4 regions of the Comamonas nitrativorans genome follow, and region 4 is predicted to be linked to each of the others. Evidence: predicted binding sites of a transcription regulator. Region 4 holds the regulator's gene; each other region holds the start of a gene.
The links. The regulator sigma-54, encoded in region 4, starts transcription at its own class of promoters, with help from an activator protein. The targets are predictions, from matches to a motif close to TGGCANGNAANCTGCTTT.
Positions count from the first base shown of each region.

Region 1: the regulator sigma-54 is predicted to act here: its motif matches at 2,764-2,781, upstream of nirB (nitrite reductase large subunit NirB).
Region 2: the regulator sigma-54 is predicted to act here: its motif matches at 2,721-2,738, upstream of exaC (acetaldehyde dehydrogenase ExaC).
Region 3: the regulator sigma-54 is predicted to act here: its motif matches at 2,604-2,621, upstream of ACFO3A_RS13260 (P-II family nitrogen regulator).

Region 1 covers NZ_JBHSEW010000003.1:88,167-93,271, forward strand. Annotated here, with positions in the region: gene nirD (nitrite reductase small subunit NirD) at 1-177, opposite strand, end outside; gene nirB (nitrite reductase large subunit NirB) at 242-2,713, opposite strand; gene ubiM (5-demethoxyubiquinol-8 5-hydroxylase UbiM) at 3,253-4,521, opposite strand; gene minC (septum site-determining protein MinC) at 4,877-5,105, shown strand, end outside.
Region 2 covers NZ_JBHSEW010000001.1:112,407-117,511, reverse strand. Annotated here, with positions in the region: gene adhP (alcohol dehydrogenase AdhP) at 34-1,062, opposite strand; gene exaC (acetaldehyde dehydrogenase ExaC) at 1,143-2,669, opposite strand; gene pstS (phosphate ABC transporter substrate-binding protein PstS) at 2,895-3,923, shown strand; gene pstC (phosphate ABC transporter permease subunit PstC) at 3,926-4,861, shown strand; gene pstA (phosphate ABC transporter permease PstA) at 4,858-5,105, shown strand, end outside.
Region 3 covers NZ_JBHSEW010000012.1:42,815-47,919, reverse strand. Annotated here, with positions in the region: gene ACFO3A_RS13270 (glutamate synthase-related protein) at 1-630, opposite strand, end outside; gene ACFO3A_RS13265 (ammonium transporter) at 849-2,165, opposite strand; gene ACFO3A_RS13260 (P-II family nitrogen regulator) at 2,226-2,564, opposite strand; gene ntrC (nitrogen regulation protein NR(I)) at 2,796-4,262, opposite strand; gene glnL (nitrogen regulation protein NR(II)) at 4,246-5,105, opposite strand, start outside.
Region 4 covers NZ_JBHSEW010000019.1:7,786-12,890, reverse strand. Annotated here, with positions in the region: gene ACFO3A_RS15060 (THUMP domain-containing class I SAM-dependent RNA methyltransferase) at 1-1,134, opposite strand, end outside; gene rpoN (RNA polymerase factor sigma-54) at 1,178-2,701, opposite strand; gene lptB (LPS export ABC transporter ATP-binding protein) at 2,706-3,479, opposite strand; gene lptA (lipopolysaccharide transport periplasmic protein LptA) at 3,476-4,123, opposite strand; gene ACFO3A_RS15040 (thiol:disulfide interchange protein DsbA/DsbL) at 4,228-4,854, opposite strand; gene ACFO3A_RS15035 (SPOR domain-containing protein) at 4,931-5,105, opposite strand, start outside.

The sequences.
Region 1 (5,105 bases), on a different contig from region 4:
GCCTTGCGACAGCGGGCCGCCCTTGTAGGGGCTGTAGTCCAGCAGGGCGTAGACGGCATCCGCAGCGGTGCGGAACAGCGCCACCTCCAGCCCCTGGGGCCGGGCCACGCGGCGGGCGCCCTGGCGCGGAATGTCGTCCACCTGGCAGATGTAGTGCCAATGCGTTGGGGATGTCATGGGTATGCCTTTCATAGCTGCCAGCGCCGATCTGCACTGCGCTGGCGGGTGTTTTTGCAGTGAATCAAACGGCAGGCGCCGTGGCCGGTTCGGCGGGGACGATGGGGATGAACTGCCGCGCATCGACCCGCGCCTTGTCGCCCTCGAACCAAGGGTCGGGCTCGCCCTCCAGCGCCGCTTGCAGCCGTGCCCACAGTGCCTGGCGGTTGGCGGCGTCTTCCAGCACTTTCTGTTTGACGTGTTCCAGCCCGACGCGGGCCACGTAGTGCGTGGTGCGCTCCAGGTACCAGCCTTCCTCGCGGTAGAGCTGGAGGAAGGCGCCGCTGATCTCCAGCACCTCCTCGGCGGTTTTCACCTTGGTGAAGAACTGCGCCACCTCGGTCTTGATGCCGCCGTTGCCGGCGATGTGGATTTCCCAGCCGGAATCGACGCCGATGATGCCCACGTCCTTGATGCCGCTTTCCGCGCAGTTGCGCGGGCAGCCGCTGACCGCCAGCTTGACCTTGTGCGGCGCGTACATGCGCCACAGCGCCCGCTCCAGATCGCGCCCCAACTGGCTGCTGTCCTGCGTGCCGAAGCGGCACCACTCGCTGCCCACGCACGTCTTGACGGTGCGCAGGCTCTTGCCGTAGGCGTGGCCGCACGGCATGCCGATGTCGCGCCACACGCCGGGCAGGTCTTCCTTCTTCACGCCCAGCAGGTCGATGCGCTGGCCGCCCGTCACCTTCACGCCGGGGATCTGGTATTTGTCCACCACGTCGGCAATGCGGCGCAGCTCGTCGGCATTCGTCTCGCCGCCCCACATGCGCGGCACCACGCTGTAGGTCCCGTCCTTCTGGATGTTGGCGTGGCTGCGCTCGTTGATGGCGCGGCTTTGCGGGTCGTCCAGCGCTTCCTTGGGCCACGTGCTGATCAGGTAGTAGTTGATCGCCGGGCGGCAACCGGGGCAACCGTCGGGCGTCTGCCACTCCATGAAGGCAAAGACTTCTTCCTTGCTGATGAGGCGGTGGGTGCGGATGGCATCGCGCACCGCCTGGTGGCCGTGTTCGGTGCAGGCGCACACCGGCTTGGCCGTGGTGTTGGCCGCATACGCGCCGCCGACGGTGGCCATCAAAAGCTGCTCCACCAGCCCGGTACACGAGCCGCAACTGGCGCTGGCCTTGGTGTGCTTGCGCACCTCGTCGATGGTGAACAGGCCCTTTTCCTTGATGGCCTTGCAGATGGTGCCCTTGGTCACGCCGTTGCAGCCGCAGACCTCGGCATCGTCGGGCATGGCGGCGGCCTGGTTCTGTCCGGCGTGGCCGCCTTCGCCGATGTTGCTTTGGCCCAGCAGGAGGGCGCTGCGCAGCTCGGCCACGCTGCGGCCCTCGCGCAGCAACTGGAAGTACCAACTGCCATCGACGGTGTTGCCGTACAGGCAGGCACCGACCAGCTTGTCGTCCTTCAGCACCAGCTTCTTGTACTGCCCCGCGCCGGGGTCGCTCATGACGATTTCCTCGGTGCCCGCGCCGCCCATGAAGTCGCCCGCCGAGAACAGGTCGATGCCCGTCACCTTCAGCTTGGTCGAGGTCTGCGACCCCAGGTAGCGGCCAATGCCGAACTCCGCCAGGTGGTTGGCCGCCACCCGCCCCTGCTCGAACAGCGGGGCCACCAGCCCGTAGGCAATGCCCCGGTGCGCGGCGCACTCGCCCACGGCGTAGATACGCGGGTCGGTCGTGGTCTGCATGGTGTCGCCCACGACGATGCCCCGATTGACGTGCAGGCGCATGGCTTCGGCCAGGGCGGTGTTGGGGCGGATGCCCACGGTCATCACCACCAGATCGGCCGGGATTTCGCTGCCGTCCTTGAAGCGCACCGACTGCACCCGACCATCGTCGCCGCCCAGCAGTTCCTGGGTTTGCGCGGCCATCAGAAAGTCCATCCCGCGCTCCTGCAAAGCCTTTTGCAGCATCTGCCCGGCCACGGGGTCAAGCTGGCGCTCCATCAGCCATTCATTGGCATGCACCACGCTGACCTGCATGCCGCGTTTCATCAGGCCGTTGGCCGCCTCCAGCCCCAGCAGGCCGCCGCCGATGACCACGGCGTGCCGGTAGTGCGCGGCGGCGTCGATCATGGCCTGCGTGTCGGCAATGTCGCGGTAGGCCAGCACGCCGTCCAGCTCCCTGCCCGGAATCGGCAGCATGAAGGGGTTGGAGCCGGTGGCCAGAATCAGCCGGTCGTAAGGCACGCTGACCGCCTCGCCCGTGCTGCGCACCGCATGCACGGTGCGCCGGGCGCGGTTCACCTCGGTCACGGTGCAGCCCGCGTGCAGGGTGATGCCATGCTCGGCATACCATGCCCAGTCGTTCAGGACGATCTGTTCCAGCGTCTGCTCCCCCGCCAGCACGGGCGAAAGCAGGATGCGGTTGTAGTTGGGATGCGGCTCCGCGCCGAAGATGGTGATCTCGTACAGATCGGGGGCAATCTTCAGCAGCTCTTCGAGCGTGCGCACCCCCGCCATGCCATTGCCCACCATCACCAGTTGCATTTTGTTCATAGCGCCCTCTTGCAGTGTTCATCAACGGCCCAACAGGCCACGAACACAACAAAGCAACAACCATGCCAATGCAAAAACCGGCGTGCCGCCCCCTGTCAAAGCAAGGGGCGGTACCAAGATTCACGCCATCTTTTAGTGCGAACCATGCTGCAACGCACCAAAACAGCCAGGCTTTCAACGCTTGCGCAGCAAGCAAGAAAGCCCAGGGCGCGAAGTCGCGCCCTTCAAGGCACAGCGCATCCGTCAAGGCGCGGCCCCAATAACCGGCAAGCCGCATCCCGTCTGACTCGCCGTGGCTGTCCGAGCGGAGCGCCCAAAGGGCGCGAAGCGAGTTCCACGGCGGGTATTCAAGCTGCGCAGCACGCCTTCTTTGCCTCCTTTCTTGCGCGTGCAAGAAAGGAGGTCGCCCGCCGGGGCGAGACCCGGCCAGCAGAACCAAAAAAATAGCTACTCCCGCAAATAAACAAACGATTTCAAAAACAAAACACCAATAAATCGTTCACCCACCAGCGGAAACAGCTATCAATTAAATAAAAACATCACCCAAAAAACGGTGGCCGAGGCAATTGCTCCCGCAAAATCCCCCACGGACTGCGCCCACTCAACTGCGCCACGATGGCCGCCTTCAACGGCGGCAAATGCTGCGCCCCCTGCAACACGATCTGGCGCAACAGCCGGGGCGCCGGGCGCGGATCGGTAAACAGCTTGACCACGGTGTTCGTCCCCTGGAACAGCGGCCAGGCGTGCCGGTGCTGGCTGCGGCCATAGGCGGCCAGCACGCCCTCGTGCCCCCAGTCCTGCCCGGCGTGGTAGGCATGGGCAATGGCGCTGCTCAAGCGCTCCACCCCGGACAGGCCCAGGTTGAAGCCGTGCGCCGTCACCGGGTGCATCCCCACCGCCGCATCGCCCAGCAAGGCAAAGCGCGGCCCGCTGAACTGGCGGGCATAGGTCGCCACCAGCGGGTAATGGTGGCGCTGGCCGACCAGCTCCATCTCGCCCAGGCGGTTCTGGAAATGCGCCTGCACCTGGGCGGCGAAATCGGCCTCGTCCAGCTGCATCAGGCGGGCAATGTCCGGGCTGTCGCTGGTCACCACCGCCGAACACAGCAAATCGCCCGTGGCCGGGTCGGGCTGCAACGGCAGGATGGCCAGGGTGCGGTCGTAGCCGAAGCACTCGTGCGCCACGTCGTCATGCGCAACGGTGTGGCGCATCCGGCAGACGATGACGCTGCGGCCAAAGTCGGTCATCTGCGCCCCCACGCCCAACATGCGGCGCACGGCGGAAAAGCGGCTGTCCGCCGCCACCACCAGCGGCGCGGCCAGCGGCGGCGCATCCACGCGCACGCCGTTGTCCTGCACCTGGTAATGCACCTGGGCACGATCGCCCAGGCGCTGCACCTGCGTCACGGTGGCCCCGGTAATCAGGTGGATGGCGGCGTGGCCCTGCGCCTCCTCCCACGCCGTGCGGCGCAGGGCGCAATTGGGCACGATGCGCCCGAGCGCCTCCATGTCCTGGCCCACCGTATCGATGTCCAGTGTCGGGCGGACGCCCACCGGCCCGTCATGCACCACCGCCTGGCGGATGAAGCCCTGCTCATGCGGCAGCAGGCGCTGCCAGGTGCCCAGGCGCTGCAAAGTCTGCACGCTGGGATGGGTCAGGGCGATTTCCCGGCCATCCGGGGCCGGATGGGCCAAAACCGCCTGCGGCTGCTGCTCCAGCACCGTGGCATGCAAACCGGCCTGGGCCAAAGCCAGCGCCAGCGACAAACCCGCAGGCCCGGCGCCCACGATCAAAACATCGGTATCCATAGAAGAAGGCGTAATCAAAAGTAAAAGTCGGACAGTCAACGCAGGCCATTGTCCCCGCTTCTGCCACGCACACGGGCGCAACGCCGCAAACCACCCTGCTGCCCTTGCAGCAGTTACGGACATGCAAGGGATGCTCTGCACGCATCACGCAGCCCAGTGGGCACTGCGGATCGGGATGGGCTGCAAGGCGCCAACCGCAGCCATGGCGGTGCTATGGCGAGGATGTGCAACGCCGCAGACCGCCCGAGGCCGCAGAGGCCCACGGCGCGATGATGCGTGCAGAGCATCCCAAGGTACACTCGCCGCTGGTGTGCCTTTCTCCTCCCTTGCCTTTTCCCTGCCTTTTCATTGAGCTATGGCCGTTGATTCCAAGAGCGCTGTCCGCGCCAGCTTTGACCTGAAAAGCGCCGAATTGCCGGTACTGGCAGTAGCGTTGCGCAGCACCGATGTGGCAACCGTGGTTGCCGACCTGGCCCGGCGCCTGGCCGACGACCCGGATTTCTTCGACAACGACCCGGTTCTCATCGACCTGCAGCATGTGCAGGACAGCCCCGAGGCCATCGACTTCCCCTGCCTGCTGGCCG
Region 2 (5,105 bases), on a different contig from region 4:
CGGGATTTCCGGGGGGATGGGGCAGGAGCGGGCTTATGCCGCCATGTCCAGCACCACCCGGCCATCGATCTGGCCTTGCAGCATCCGCTCGAAAACATGGTTGATGTTTTCCAGCTTTTCCGTCGAGACGGTGGCGGCGACTTTTCCGGTGCCGGCAAAGTCCAGCGCTTCCTGCAGATCCAGGCGGGTGCCCACGATGGAGCCGCGCACCGTGATGCCGTTGAGCACCATGTCGAAAATCGGCAACGGGAAGTTGCCGGGCGGCAGCCCGTTCAGGGCAATGGTGCCGCCACGGCGCGTCATGCCCAGCGCCTGCTCGAATGCCTTGGGTGAAACGGCGGTGACCAGCACGCCGTGGGCGCCGCCGATTTCACGCCGCAGGTAGGCTGCCGGGTCGGTATTTTTGGCGTTCACCGTCACCTCTGCGCCCAGGCGGCGGGCCAGGGCCAGCTTGCTGTCGTCGATATCGACGGCGGCAACGTTCAGCCCCATGGCCCGTGCGTACTGGACGGCCATGTGGCCCAGGCCGCCGATGCCCGAGATCACCACCCAATCGCCCGGCTTGGTGTCGGTCACCTTCAGCCCTTTGTAGACGGTGACGCCTGCGCACAGCACCGGGGCGATGTCGATGAAGCCGATGTTGTCGGGCAGGCGGCCCACGTAGTCGGCTTCGGCCACGGTGTAGCGGGCAAAGCCGCCATTGACCGAATAGCCGGTGTTCTGCTGGGTTTCGCACAAGGTCTCCCAGCCGCCCAGGCAATGGGGGCAATGCCCGCAGGCCGAATACAGCCACGGAATCCCGACGCGGTCGCCCTCCTTGACGTGGCGCACCCCGGTGCCCACGCCGACCACATGGCCCACGCCCTCGTGGCCCGGGATGAAGGGCGGGTTGGGCTTGACCGGCCAGTCTCCGTGGGCGGCGTGCAGGTCGGTGTGGCACACGCCGGAGGCCTCGATGCGCACCAGCACCTGGCCTGGCCCCGGGCGGGGGACGGTGACTTCCTCGATGACCAGCGGTTTGCCGAATTCGCGCACGACGGCGGCTTTCATGGTGGTTTCCATCGGTATGGCTCCTTTTCAAGATTGCAGGAAAATTGGTTTTTCCAGGTGCTAGCGCCGCACGCTGGCACCGACTTCCACGTTTAGAAAAAGCCCAGCGCCTGCGGGTTGTAGCTGACCAGCAGGTTCTTGGTCTGCTGGTAATTGGACAGGGCCAGTTTGTGCGTCTCGCGGCCGATGCCGGATTTCTTGTAGCCGCCGAAGGCCGCGTGTGCGGGGTAGAGGTGGTAGCAGTTCGTCCATACGCGCCCGGCCTGGATGGCGCGGCCCATGTGGTAAGCCACGCTGCCGTTGCGGCTCCAGACGCCCGCGCCCAGGCCGTACTCGGTGTCGTTGGCGATGCGCACGGCATCCTGCACGTCCTTGAACGTGGTGACCGAGGCCACGGGGCCGAAGATTTCTTCCTGGAACACGCGCATGTGGTTTTGGCCGTACAGCAGCGTGGGCTTGATGAAGAAGCCGTCGTCGATCGTGCCGCCGGCCCGCAGGCGTTCGCCGCCGGTCAGGCACTGGGCGCCTTCCTGGCGGCCAATTTCGACGTAGCCCAGGATGCGGTCAAGCTGGGCCTGCGACACCTGCGCCCCGACCATGGTGGCCTTGTCCAGCGGGTGGCCCTGCTTCATGGCCTCGACACGGGCCACGGCGCGTTCCATGAAGCGCTCGTAGATCGACTCCTGCACCAGGATGCGCGAGGGGCAGGTACACACTTCGCCCTGATTCAGGGCGAACATGGCGAAGCCTTCCAGCGCCTTGTCGAGGAACTCGTCGTCGGCATCCAGCACGTCGGCAAAGAAGATGTTCGGGCTTTTGCCGCCCAGCTCCACGGTGGAGGGGATGAGGTTGTCGGCAGCGGCGTGCAGGATGCGCTGGCCCACGGGGGTGGAGCCGGTGAAGGCGATCTTGGCAATGCGCTTGCTGGTGGCCAGCGCCTCGCCCGCTTCCTTGCCGTAGCCATTGACGATGTTCAGCACGCCGGGCGGCAGCAGGTCGGCGATCAGCTCCATCAGCACCATGATCGAGGCAGGGGTTTGCTCGGCCGGCTTCATCACCACCGAGCAGCCTGCGGCCAGGGCGGGCGCCAGCTTCCAGCAGGCCATCAGCAGGGGGAAGTTCCAGGGGATGATCTGGCCGACCACGCCCATCGGCTCGTTGAAGTGGTAGGCCACGGTGTTGGCGTCAATCTCGGAGATCGTACCTTCCTGGGCGCGGATGCAGCCGGCAAAGTAGCGGAAGTGGTCGATGCCCAGCGGCAGGTCGGCGGCCAGGGTTTCGCGCAGCGGCTTGCCGTTGTCGATGGTTTCGGCAATGGCCAGCCGCTCCAGGTTCTGCTCCATGCGGTCGGCAATCTTCAGCAGGATGCTAGAGCGTTCGGCCACCGAGGTCTTGCCCCATTTTTCCTGCGCGGCGTGGGCCGCATCCAGTGCCAGGTTCACGTCGGCAGCGTCGGACTGCGCCACCTTGCAGAACGGCTTGCCGGTGATGGGAGAGATGTTGTCAAAATAGCGCCCGGCCACGGGTGCCACCCACTGGCCGCCGATGAAGTTGTCGTACTTCTGGCGGTAGGGGAAGGAAAGGTCGAGGTTGAAGCGCTTGAATTCAAACATGTCCATGGGGTGTCTCCTTGTAGGGTTGATAGCAGCCGTTGCGTGGCTGCCTACCTATAAGCACATTGCGTGCCAACGTCGTCCGGCCCGGGGAGCGGGGGGTGTGCCGCAGGGGCTGGGGGGCCGGCGCTGTTGCACACTGGGACAATGCGGTGTCACACGGTTGTCACATAGCGCTTCTACAGTGCCGTGCAGTGAAGTTTTATTCCACCCACAAGGAGCTTCTGCACCATGAAAACCACCATCGCACAACGCGTTCTGACCATCCTGGCGGTGACGGCCGCCGCCTGGGGCACTCCCGCTTTCGCCCAGCAAGAGGCCACCGGCGCGGGTGCCAGCTTTCCGGCGCCGCTGTACGCCAAATGGGCGGCCGACTACCACCGGGCCACGGGCGTGAAGATCAATTACCAATCCGTCGGGTCGAGTGCCGGTCTGAAGCAGATCGAAGCCAAGACGGTGGATTTCGGCGCCTCGGACGAGCCGCTGAAAGACGCAGACCTGCAGGCCAAGGGCCTGGTGCAGTTCCCCACGGTGATCGGCGGCATCGTGCCGGTGGTGAATATCAAGGGCATTCAGCCCGGCCAGCTCAAGCTCAACGGCCAGGTGCTGGGCGATATCTACCTGGGCAAGATCACGCTGTGGAACGACCCGGCCATCGCCGCGCTGAACCCCGGCCTGGCCCTGCCGGCGGAAAAAATCAGCCCGGTGCGCCGCGCGGACGGTTCGGGCACCACCTTTGGCTTTACCAACTACCTGTCGAAGGTGAACCCGGAGTGGAAGGAAAAAGTCGGTGAAGGCAAGGCCGTGAACTGGCCCACCGGCGCGGGCGGCAAGGGCAACGAGGGCGTGGCCGCGTTCGTGGGCCGTCTGGCCAACTCCATCGGCTACGTGGAGTACGCCTACGTCAAGCAGAACAAGCTGACCTATGCCCAGTTGCAGAATCAGGACGGCACGTTCGTCCAGCCCAGCGAGGAATCCTTCAAGGCTGCTGCTGCCGGGGCCAACTGGAGCCAGAGCTTCTACCAGATTCTGACCAACCAGCCTGGCCAGGCCGCCTGGCCCATCACCAGCGCCACCTTCATCCTGATGCACAAGGCGCAGGACAAGCCGGCGCAGGCGCAAACCACGCTGAAGTTCTTCGAGTGGGCCTACAAGCAAGGCGACCAGACCGCCAGCGGTCTGGACTATGTGCCCATGCCGGATAACGTGAAAAACGTGATCTACCAATCGTGGAATGCTATTGAAACGCAAGCGAAATAATCATGAGTAACACCTGGGGCGACCGTGCCTTCAGCGCCCTGGCGCGGGGGGCGGCGCTGCTTACCTTGGGCCTGCTGCTGGCCATCTTGCTGACCTTGCTGGTGGGGGCCTGGCCTGCCATCCGCGAATATGGCCTGGCATTTCTGGTCCGCAGCGTCTGGGACCCCGTGCAGGACGATTACGGCGGCCTGGTGATGATTTACGGCACCCTGGCCACCTCGGCCCTGGCGCTGCTCATTGCCGTGCCGGTGAGTTTCGGCATCGCCTTGTTCCTGACCGAACTGTCGCCCGCCTGGCTCAAACGCCCGCTGGGGACGGCGGTGGAACTGCTGGCCGCAGTGCCCTCCATCGTCTACGGCATGTGGGGCTTGATGGTGCTGGGGCCACTGCTGGCGCGGTATGTGCAGCAGCCGTTGCAGGAACTGCTGACCGGCGTGCCGTACCTGGAAGCGCTGGTGTCCGGCCCGCCGGTGGGCATCGGCATTTTTGCGGCGGGGCTGATCCTGGCCATCATGGTGATCCCGTTCATCGCCTCGGTGATGCGCGATGTGTTCGAGGTCACGCCGACCCTGCTGAAAGAATCCGCCTACGGCCTGGGGGCCACCACCTGGGAGGTGGTATGGAAGGTGGTGCTGCCGTACACCAAGACCGGCGTGCTGGGCGGCGTCATGCTGGGCCTGGGCCGCGCCCTGGGCGAGACCATGGCGGTGACCTTTGTGATCGGCAATATGAACCAACTCAACTCTTTGTCGGTGTTCGAAGCGGCCAACAGCATTACCTCGGCCCTGGCCAACGAGTTTGCCGAGGCCGGTGCCGGGCTGCACCAGGCATCGCTCATCTACCTGGGGCTGGTGCTGTTCTTCATTACCTTTGTGGTGCTGGCCTTGTCCAAATTGCTGATGTTGCGTTTGCAGCGCCAGGAAGGGGGGCGGACATGAGCGGCCACCTTCCTCATGCGCAGCAGCGCTATGCGCGGCGCAAGCGCATCAACCAGCTGGCCATCGGCCTGTCGCTGGCGGCCATGCTGTTCGGCGTCTTCTGGCTGGTGTGGATTCTGTGGGAAACCATCCGCCTGGGGCTGGGTGGCCTGAGCCTGGCGCTGTTCACCGACATGACGCCGCCGCCCAACGAGGCGGGGGGGCTGGCGAACGCCATCTTCGGCTCGTTCGTGATGGTGGCGCT
Region 3 (5,105 bases), on a different contig from region 4:
GCAGGACATGCTGGGCACGTAGTATTCCGCGCTGTGCGTCAGTTGCAGGCCGGTGATGCGGGCCGAGGCCGTCTTGCGGATGACGTAGAGCTTGCGCTCCAGCGCATCGGGCACCAGCACGTCGCCGCCCCGGCCAATGAACACCTGGCGCATGATCGGCTCGCACGAGCGCACGGCGGGCGATATGGGCAAGTCGGTGTTCACCGGCACGTTGCGCCAGCCCAGCAGCACCTGGCCTTCGGCCGCAATGGCGCGTTCCAGCTCGCGCACGCAGGCCTGGCGCGAGGCCGCTTCCTTGGGCAAAAACACCATGCCCACGCCGTATTCGCCGGGCGGCGGCAGTTGCACGCCCTGGCGGGCCATCTCGGCGCGGTAGAAGGCGTCGGGGATTTGAATCAGCAGACCCGCGCCGTCGCCCATCAGCGGGTCGGCGCCGACGGCGCCCCGGTGGTCGAGGTTTTCCAGAATCTGCAACCCCTGCGCCACGATGGCGTGCGAGGCCTCGCCCTTCAAATGAGCGACGAAGCCGACGCCGCAGGCATCGTGTTCGGCATTGGCGTACAGGCCCTGGGCGTGGGCGCTGTGGATTTCTTCGGGGGTCGGTAAAACCGTCTGGGTCGTCTCGGTCATAGCAGGGCCACTTTGTTGGTACGAAGGGAAAAGGGTTCTTCCCGTAGTTAGCAAACACCGTGCCAGGTTGAAGAATCGGCCACGTCCCCCTGTGACTGCACGCATGGCGTGCGCTGCGGTGCCGCCGTGCCCCATGCCATGCACCAAAAAAGAGCGCCCATGCCCGATATCGGGCATGGGCGCTGCACTGCACTGTTCATCAGGCGTTCAGAGCATCCTTAATGAACATAGGCCCGTTCGCCGTGCGTGGTGATGTCCAGGCCGCGGCGCTCGTCTTCTTCGGAGACGCGCAGCCCCACCAGCAGGTCCGCTGCCTTGAAGCACAGGAAGGAGGCCACCGCGCACCAGACGATGGTGACGATCACGCTCTTGAACTGCACCCACACCTGCGCGGCCATGTTGAAGCCCTCCGGCTCCACCCCGCCCAGGCTGGCGGCGCAGAACACGCCGGTCAGGATGGCCCCCAGAATGCCGCCCACGCCATGCACGCCGAAAACGTCGCACACGTCGTCCGCTTTCAGCAGGCGCTTCAGGCCCGAGACGCCCCACAGGCACAGCGGCCCGGCGATCAGCCCCATGACGATGGCGCCCATCGGCCCGACAAAACCTGCTGCCGGGGTAATCGTCACCAGCCCGGCCACCGCGCCCGAGGCCGCGCCCAGCATGGAGGCCTTGCCCTTGTGCAGCCCTTCCGCCGCCAGCCAGGCCACGGTGGCCGCGCCGGTGGCCAGGATGGTGTTGATGAAGGCCAGCCCCGCAATGCCGTTGGCCGCACCGGCCGAACCGGCGTTGAAGCCGAACCAGCCCACCCACAAGAGCGACGCGCCCACCATGGTCAGCGTCAGGCTGTGCGGCGGCAGCGCTTCCTTGCCGAAGCCGATGCGCTTGCCCGCCATGTACGCACCCACCAGCCCGGCGACGGCGGCGTTGATGTGGACGACGGTGCCGCCGGCAAAGTCCAGCGCCCCGTCCTCGGCCAGCAGGCCGCCGCCCCAGACCATGTGCGCCATCGGGATGTAGCTCAGGGTGAACCACAGCACCGAGAAGATCATCACGGCGGAGAACTTCATGCGCTCGGCAAACGCCCCCACGATCAGCGCCACGGTGATGGCGGCAAAGGTGGACTGGAAGGCGACGAACACGTATTCGGGAATCGTGTCCAGCGTGGCCGAGAGCGTGTCCGGCCCGATGCCGGCCAGGAACAGCTTGTCGAAGTTGCCGTAGAACAGGCCCGCACCGCCGAAGGTCAGCGAAAAGCCGTAGATGGCCCACAGCACGGTGATCAGCGCAAAGATGGTGAACACCTGCGCCAGCACGGACAGCATGTTCTTGCCGCGCACCAGGCCGCCGTAGAACAGCGCCAGGCCGGGGATGACCATCAGGATCACCAGCATGGTCGAGGTCAGCATCCATGCGGTATCGCCAGCGTTGATGCCGGCAGCGGCCTCCATGGCAGGGGCGGCGGCTTCCTGGGCGAAGGCACCTGTCGCAGCAGTCAGCAGGCCCAGTGCGATGGCAGGGAGTGATTTTTTCATGTCAGTCTCTTGCAGAAAAGGATGGCTAAGGGGTGCTTTCAGTCGGAATGTCGGCGCGGACTAGAGGGCTTCGCGGCCGGTTTCGCCGGTGCGGATGCGCACGGCCTGCTCCAGTACGGTGACGAAAATCTTGCCGTCGCCGATCTTTCCGGTGCGGGCGGCGTTTTCGATGGCCTCGATGACATGCTCGACCTGGGTCGCATCGACGGCGGCCTCGACCTTGACCTTGGGCAGAAAATCGACGACGTACTCGGCCCCCCGGTACAGCTCGGTGTGGCCCTTCTGGCGGCCAAAACCCTTGACTTCGGTGACGGTGATGCCCCGGATACCCATGTCCGAGAGCGCCTGGCGCACCTCGTCGAGCTTGAAGGGTTTGATGATGGCGGTCACGATCCGCATGGTGCGCTCCTGTGCTTGGGTGAATGAATACCCTGGGATCAAGCACAAGCCATGCCAGAAATAAAAAATTTTGCTATTTTTGGTCTCTAAGGCTTATGTGGAAAGCGCTAAAAGCTCCTGTTTTTATTTTTCTTCAGGGCAGGGGCGCTGCTGCTTCGTCCAGTTATCGTGCGTGATCGCGGAGGCGTGCCCGCTTTTGATGCCTGTTTACTGTGTCTTGCAGAAACACGCTCATGTGTCTTCTTCGTCGTTGTCGCTGGCGGTAGAGGCTTCCAGGCCCAGCTCCTTGATCTTGCGCGTGAGCGTGTTGCGCCCCCAGCCTAGCAACTGGGCGGCGTCCCGGCGGCCCCCGCCGGTATGGCGCAGGGCGGTGGTGATCATGATGCGCTCGAAGGCGGGCAGCGCCTGTTGCAGCAAATCGCCCTGGCCCTGGCGCAGGGCGTTGCCGGCCCACTGGCCCAGGGCCTGCTCCCAGGCCGTGGCGCTGGCAGTCGCGTCCGTTGGTACGCCGTCGACTGCGGCCTTTGGGGCCTGCTGCACTTCCTGGGGCAGGTCGCCGATCTGCACTTCCTGGCTGGCGGCCATGACGGTGATCCAGCGGCAGACGTTCTCCAACTGGCGCACATTGCCCGGCCAGTCCCATTGCGCCAGGTGCTGCTGCGCCTGGGGCGACAGGACGCGCGGGGCCATGCCCAGCTCGCGGGCGCTTTGGTGCAGGAAGAAGGCGGCCAGGCGGGGGATGTCCTCGCGCCGCTCGCTCAGGGTGGGCAACTGGATGCGGATGACGTTCAGGCGGTAGAACAGGTCTTCCCGAAAGCGCCCCTGGCGCACCAGCGCCTCCAGGTTCTGGTGGGTGGCGGCGATGATGCGCACGTCGGCGCGGATGCCGGTGTGCCCGCCCACGCGGTGAAAGCTGCCCTCGGACAGCACGCGCAGCAGGCGCGTCTGCGCCTCCAGCGGCATGTCGCCGATCTCGTCCAGGAACAGCGTGCCGCCCTGAGCCTGCTCGAAGCGCCCCTGGCGCTGGGCGGTGGCGCCGGTGAAGGCGCCGCGCTCGTGGCCGAACAGCTCGGACTCGATCAGGTCGCGGGGGATGGCCGCCATGTTCAATGCAATGAAGGGGGCGGCGCGGCGCGGGCTGTGGCGGTGCAGCGCCTGGGCAACCAGCTCCTTGCCGGTGCCCGATGCGCCGTTGATGAGGACGGTGATGTGCGACTGCGACAGCCGGCCGATGGTGCGGAACACCTCCTGCATGGCGGGCGCTTCGCCGATCAGCCCGTCGGTCTGGGCAATGGCCGGCACGGGCAGGTTCTGGCGGGCCTCGCGGGCGTGGATCAGGGCGCGGCGCACCAGGGCCACGGCCTCGTCCACGTCGAAGGGCTTGGGCAGGTACTCGAAGGCCCCGCCCTGGTAGGACTGGATCGCGCTGTCCAGGTCGGAATGCGCCGTCATGATGATCACGGGCACCTGCGGGCAGGTCTGGCGCACCTGGGCCAGCAGGCCCAGGCCGTCCATGCCGGGCATGCGGATGTCGGTCAGGATGACGCTGGGCGGGGCCTTGGCCAGCTTGCCCTGGACGGCTTCGGCGCTGTCGAACAGGCAGGTACTCAGGCCCGCCTGGGTCAGCGCCTTGTCCAGCACCCAGCGGATGGATTTGTCGTCGTCGATGATCCAGACCAGTTCATGAGGGGCGGACATGCGTGGCTCCTGCCGCAGCGGCATTGTTCGTGGGAGGGAAGGGCACCAGCACCTTGAAGATGGTCTGCCCCGGCTGGCTCTCGCACTCGATCAGGCCGCCATGCTGCTGCATGATGGCCTGGGCGATGGGCAGCCCCAGGCCGGTGCCCTGGGAGCGGCCCGTGACCATGGGGTAGAACACCGTCTCGCGCAGCTCGGCACCGATGCCGGGGCCGTTGTCCTCGATCTCCACCTGGCACAGCAGGGCGTGGCAGCGCGTGCCGATGGTGAAGCGGCGCAGCACGCGCGAGCGGATGAGGATGCGCGGCGGCGGGCCGTCGGCGGGCTGGCCGGGGGGCATTTTCGGCATTTCCATCAGGCACTGCACCGCATTGCCCATGATGTTGAGGAATACCTGGATCAGCTGGTCGGCATCGGCCCAGACCTCGGGCAGGCTGGGGTCGTAGTCGCGCACCATCTGTACGGCGTCGCCTGCTTCGGCCTGCAAGATCAGGCGCACGCGCTCCAGAATCTGGTGGATGTTCACCCGCGCAAAGGCGGGGGGCTGGCGGGCATCCAGCATCCGGTCGGCCAGGGCACGCAGGCGGTCGGCCTCGTGGATGATGACTTCGGTGTATTCGCGCAGCGGGGCGCTGTCCAGCTGGCGCTCCAGCAGTTGCGCCGCACCACGGATGCCGCCCAGCGGGTTCTTGATTTCGTGCGCCATGCCGCGCACCAGGGCGCGGGTGGCCTGGTTGGCGGTGAACAGGCTGTCTTCGCGGTTGCTGTGGATTTGCCGATCCAGCGGGTGCAACTCCACCAGCAGCTGTCCGCCGCCTGCGCTGCCGGGGGCCGCGCCCAGTG
Region 4 (5,105 bases):
CTTCAGGTCGGGGGTGAGCATCCAGGCGCTCCAGCCGCTGTAATGCTTCTTCCAGTGGCTGGCCAGCTGGCTGAAAAACTCCACGCCGTCCTCGGTCTGGGCGGTTTCGCGGCCTGCGCGTTCCACCACGTCCATGCGCTCATGGGCGCTGCGCCCGGCCACCCCGGCAGCGGCAATGCGTTCGCCATAGGGCGGGTTCATCAGCAGCACGCCCGGCTGGGCGCAGGGCGGCATCCGTTGCAGGGCATCGCCGCCGCGCAACTGCACGGTCTCCGCCACGCCGGCGCGTTCGGCGTTGCGCTGGGCAAAGTCCACCATGCGGTGGGCGATGTCGGAGCCGTAGATGGGCACGGGGCTGTCGTCCAGAATCTGCGCCTCGGCCTCGTCCAGCATGGCGTCCCAGACGTGTTTCTGGAAAGGCAGCAGCTTTTCAAAGGCAAAGCGGCGCAGGATGCCGGCGGGAATCCTGCGGGCGATCTGCGCCGCCTCGATCACCACCGTGCCGCTGCCGCAGCAGGGGTCGTACAGCGGCTGGGGATGGGCGCCGTGCGGATTCCAGCCGGTGGCGGCAATCATGGCGGCGGCCAGGGTTTCCTTCAGCGGCGCATCGCCCTTGTCCTCGCGCCAGCCGCGCTTGAACAGCGCCTGGCCGGAGGTGTCGATATACAGCGTGGCCGTGTCGGTGGTCAGGTGCAGATGCACGCGCACGTCCGGGTAGTGCGTATCCACGCTGGGGCGCACGCCCTGGCGCTTGGTGCGGAAGCGGTCGGCCACGGCGTCCTTGACGCGCAGGGCGGCAAAGTTCAGGCTGGTCAGCGGGCTGTGCTGGGCGGTGACTTCCACCTTGAAGGTGCGCTGCGGGTCGAACCAGATTTCCCAGGCGACTTCGCAGGTGGCGCGGTAAATGTCGTTTTCGTTGCGGTAATCGGCCAGCGCCAGCTCGACCAGCACGCGCTGGGCCAGACGGCTGTGCAGGTTGAGCAGCATGACGTCGCGCCACGCGCCGCGCAGCATGACGCCGCCGCGCCCGACCAGCAGATCCTGCCCGCTGGCACCGGTGATGGCGTGGACCTCGTCGGCCAGAAAGCCCTCGACGCCGGCGGCGCAGGGCAAAAACAGATGCAGTTGGTTCATAAGTGGGGCCGAGCATAGCGCCCGGCAGGGGTTTAGAGCGTTCTCAGACAGTTTTGCGCAGGCTGGTGGCGGGAATGTGCAGCGCCTCGCGGTATTTGGCAACGGTGCGGCGGGCGCATTCGATGCCTTGCGCGGCCAGCAGATCGGCAATCTTGGCGTCGGACAACGGCTTTTGCGGATTTTCTGCGGCGATGAGCCGGGCAATCACCGCCTGCACCGCCGTGCTGGAGGTGCTGCCGCCGGTGTCGGTCTGCACGCCGGAGCTGAAGAAGTAGCTGAACTCGAACGTGCCCTGCGGCGTGGCCATGAACTTGCCGTTCACGGCACGGCTGATGGTGGAGGTGTGCAGTTGCAATTGCTCGGCCACTTCGCGCAGCACCAGGGGGCGCATGGCGACCGGCCCATGCTCGAAAAAGCCGCGCTGCTGCTGCACGATGGCCTGGGCCACGCGCAGGATGGTGTCGAAGCGCTGGGCCAGGTTCTTCACGTACCACCGCGCTTCCTGCAACTGGCCGTGCAGCCCGGCGTAGCTGGCGTGGCCGCGCTGCTGGCGCAGGGCCTGGGCGTAGAGGGCGTGGACGTTCAGGCGCGGCAGCACGTCGGGGTTGAGCTGCACGCGCAGGCCCTGGCGGCTGGCCTGCACCAGCACGTCCGGCACCAGGGTGGCGTGCGCAACCGGCACAAAGCGCCGCGCGGGCTGGGGCTCCAGCCGGGCAATCCAGCGCAGCGCCTGCGCCACCTGCTCGGGCGGGGCGGCGCAGCGCTGGGCCAGGGTGCGCACATCCTTGCGGGCCAGCAGGGCCAGGGGCTGTTCGCACAGGGCCAGCGCCAGGGGGTAAAGGGGGTCGTGCGGTTCTGCGGCCCCGGCGTGGCGCAGTTGCAGGCGCAGGCATTCGGCCACGCTGCGGGCGCCGACGCCCGCCGGCTCCATGCTGTGCAGCAGGGCCAGGGCCAGTTGCAGGGTGTGCAGCAGGGCGTCGCGGGTTTCCTCGTCGGCATCGGGGGCCAGGGTGCCGGCCAGTTCGGGCAGGTCGCCGTCCAGGTAGCCGTCTTCGCGCAGGTTGCCGATGAGAAACTCCAGCGCCGCCCGCTCGGGCGCGGTCAGGCGCAGGTTGGCGGCCTGCTGGTGTAAAAAGTCCGCCAGGGTGGGGCTGCTGGCGGCCAGCTCCCAGGCGCTGGGGGCGGCGTCATCGGCTGCGGCGGCGCTGCGCGGGCCGGGCCGGTCTTCGTCCCAGTCTTCGGGGTTGGCGGCGGCCAGCTCCCAGGTCAGATCGCTTAATTCAGGAGCTTGTTCCGCTGATACAGATTGAATTTCAGCATCGTTTGTTTCTGAAAGCGTTTCCAAATCAGCGGAAGCAGCTATGTTTTCCGATTTTTCCGGGGCATCCGCCCCTGCTTCATCTGCGTCATCCACATCCAGAAAGGGGTTGTCCAGCAGTTGCTGCTGCACTTCCTGTTGCAGCTCCAGGCTGGACAGTTGCAGCAGCCGCAGCGCCTGTTGCAATTGCGGCGTGAGCTGCAACTGGGCACTGGGACGAACGGTCAGTTGCGGTGCGGCCCCAGCCATGGGCTTACATGCGGAAGTTGTCGCCCAGGTAGACGCGGCGCACTTCGGGGTTGTCCACGATCTCCTGCGGCGTGCCGTGAGTCAGCACCGTGCCGTCGCTGATGATGCAGGCGTGGTCGCAAATGCCCAGGGTTTCGCGCACGTTGTGGTCGGTGATCAGCACGCCGATGCCGCGCTCTTTCAGGAAGCCGATGATGCGCTGGATTTCGATCACGGCGATGGGGTCGATACCGGCAAACGGCTCGTCCAGCAGGATGAAGCGCGGGTGCGTGGCCAGGGCGCGGGCGATTTCCACGCGGCGGCGCTCGCCGCCGGACAGGGCCAGCGCGGGCGCATCGCGCAGATGCTCGACGTGCAGCTCTTGCAGCAGGCCGGTCAGCTGGCGCTCGATCTCGTCCTTGCCCAGGGGCTTGCCCGCCGCGTCCTTTTGCAGTTGCAGCACGGCACGCACGTTGTCCTGCACGTTGAGCTTGCGAAAGATCGACGCCTCCTGCGGCAGATAGGACAGGCCCAGGCGGGCACGCTGGTGCATGGGGCTGCGGGCCACCGATTGGCCGTCGATGCGCACGTCCCCGCCGTCGCTGCGCACCAGCCCGACGATCATGTAGAACGACGTGGTCTTGCCCGCGCCGTTGGGGCCGAGCAGGCCGACGACTTCGCCGCTGTTCACCGTCAGCGATACGTCCTTGACGACCTGGCGCTTGCCATAGGTTTTTGCCAGGTGCAGCGCCTCCAGGCGGCTGGCGGCGCCCTGGGCAGTGGCTTGCATCTCGGTCATGGTTCTTGCGGGGCAGGGAGTTGGTCGGTCGGCTGCAACGGCACGCCGGGCTGGGCGGGCGCCTGCGGCGTGGCCTTGGGGGCCAGCACGGCCCGCACCCGGCCCTGGCCGCCGGAACTGCTGCCGTTCTGCGCGGCCTGGCCAGCCTGACTATCGACGGTGAACACGTCGGTCAGGTTGTTGTAGGTGATCTGCCTGCCGGTGATGTCGTCGCTCAGTTTGCCGCCGGTGTAGCGGCGCAACTGGGCGCGGCGCAGCAGGCGCACGTCGTCCTTGCGGCCATCGTATTCGATGACTTCGGCCTCGCCCTCGACGTATTCCTCGGGCGCTCCCGCCGCCGTGTCGCGCTTTTGCCGGAAGAAGGCCCGCTGGCCGCTGGCCGCCGTCACCACCCCGTACTGGTAGCCCTGGGCATCCTGGCGCACGTCGAGCTGGGCGCCGCGCAGCACGATGGAGCCTTTGGTCATCACCACGTTGCCGGTAAAGACGCTGGTCTGCTGCAACTCGTCGTGGCGCAGGGCGTCGGCCTCGATGTGCATGGGCTGGTCGCGGTCGGCCCGCTCGGCCCAGGCAGGCGCAGCCGCCAGATGGGCGGTCAGGCACGCTGCGGCGAAAAGGGAAAGGGGGGGAAAAAAGCGCTTCATAAGCTAGGCATGGTTTTTGCGTGCGATTGTAGCGACCCTGCCGCAGCAACAACAAAGCCCGCCGAAGCGGGCCTTGCAAGCCGATGCCGGTGTACCCGGGCCGGTCAGCCGCGCTTGCGCTCCTGCTCGATCAGGCGGTTGGTGATCTGCACCATCTGCTCGAAGCCGCCGGCCATCGAACCATCGGTGTAGTAGCGCCCGGCAATGCCGATGGCCGGGGTGCCCTCGACCTGGTACTGGTCCTGCAACTGCACGGCCTGGCGGATTTGCGTGGCCACGCTGAACGACTGGTAGGCCGCTTCGAACTTGGCGCGGTCCAGGCCCTGCTCGGCCACCCAGGGGAACAGCACGTCGGGCTGGTCGAGGCGTTTTTTCTGCTCCTGGAAGGCCTTGAACACCTTGGCGTGCAGGGCGGGCACCTGCCCCAGGCTTTCCAGCGCGTAGTAAATGCGCTGCAGCGGCTCGAAGTTCTTGTTGAAGCCGACATGCACCAGGCGCACGCTGACATCCTTGGCGGCGGTTTTTTGCCAGGCCTCGAACATCGGATCGAAGTTCTTGCAGTGCGAGCAGCCGTAGGAGAAGAACTGCACCACCTCCACCTGCCCCTTAGGCGCCAGCACGGACGCAGGCTGCTTGAGCGTCACATAGCCGCTGTCGGCCTGGGCGCCCAGGCTCCATGCGGCAGGGACGGCACCAAGCAGGGCCAACTGGGCAAATTCACGACGTTTCATAAATGGTTTCTCCAAAATAAAGCCCTGCTGGGAGTGGCGGGCGGGCCAGCAGTTCCCGCCCGGCACCACACACTTTCTAACGCTGGATGCGCACCAGGGCGGCATCCATGCCGGAGCCGTCCAGCTGTTTTTTCAACGCCTCGGCCTCGGCCCGCTGGTCCATGGGGCCGATGCGCACCCGGAATACCGGGCGGCCATTCTGCTCGCGCTCGCTGACCCGGGCTTCCTGCCCGAGCAGGCCCAGCTTGGCC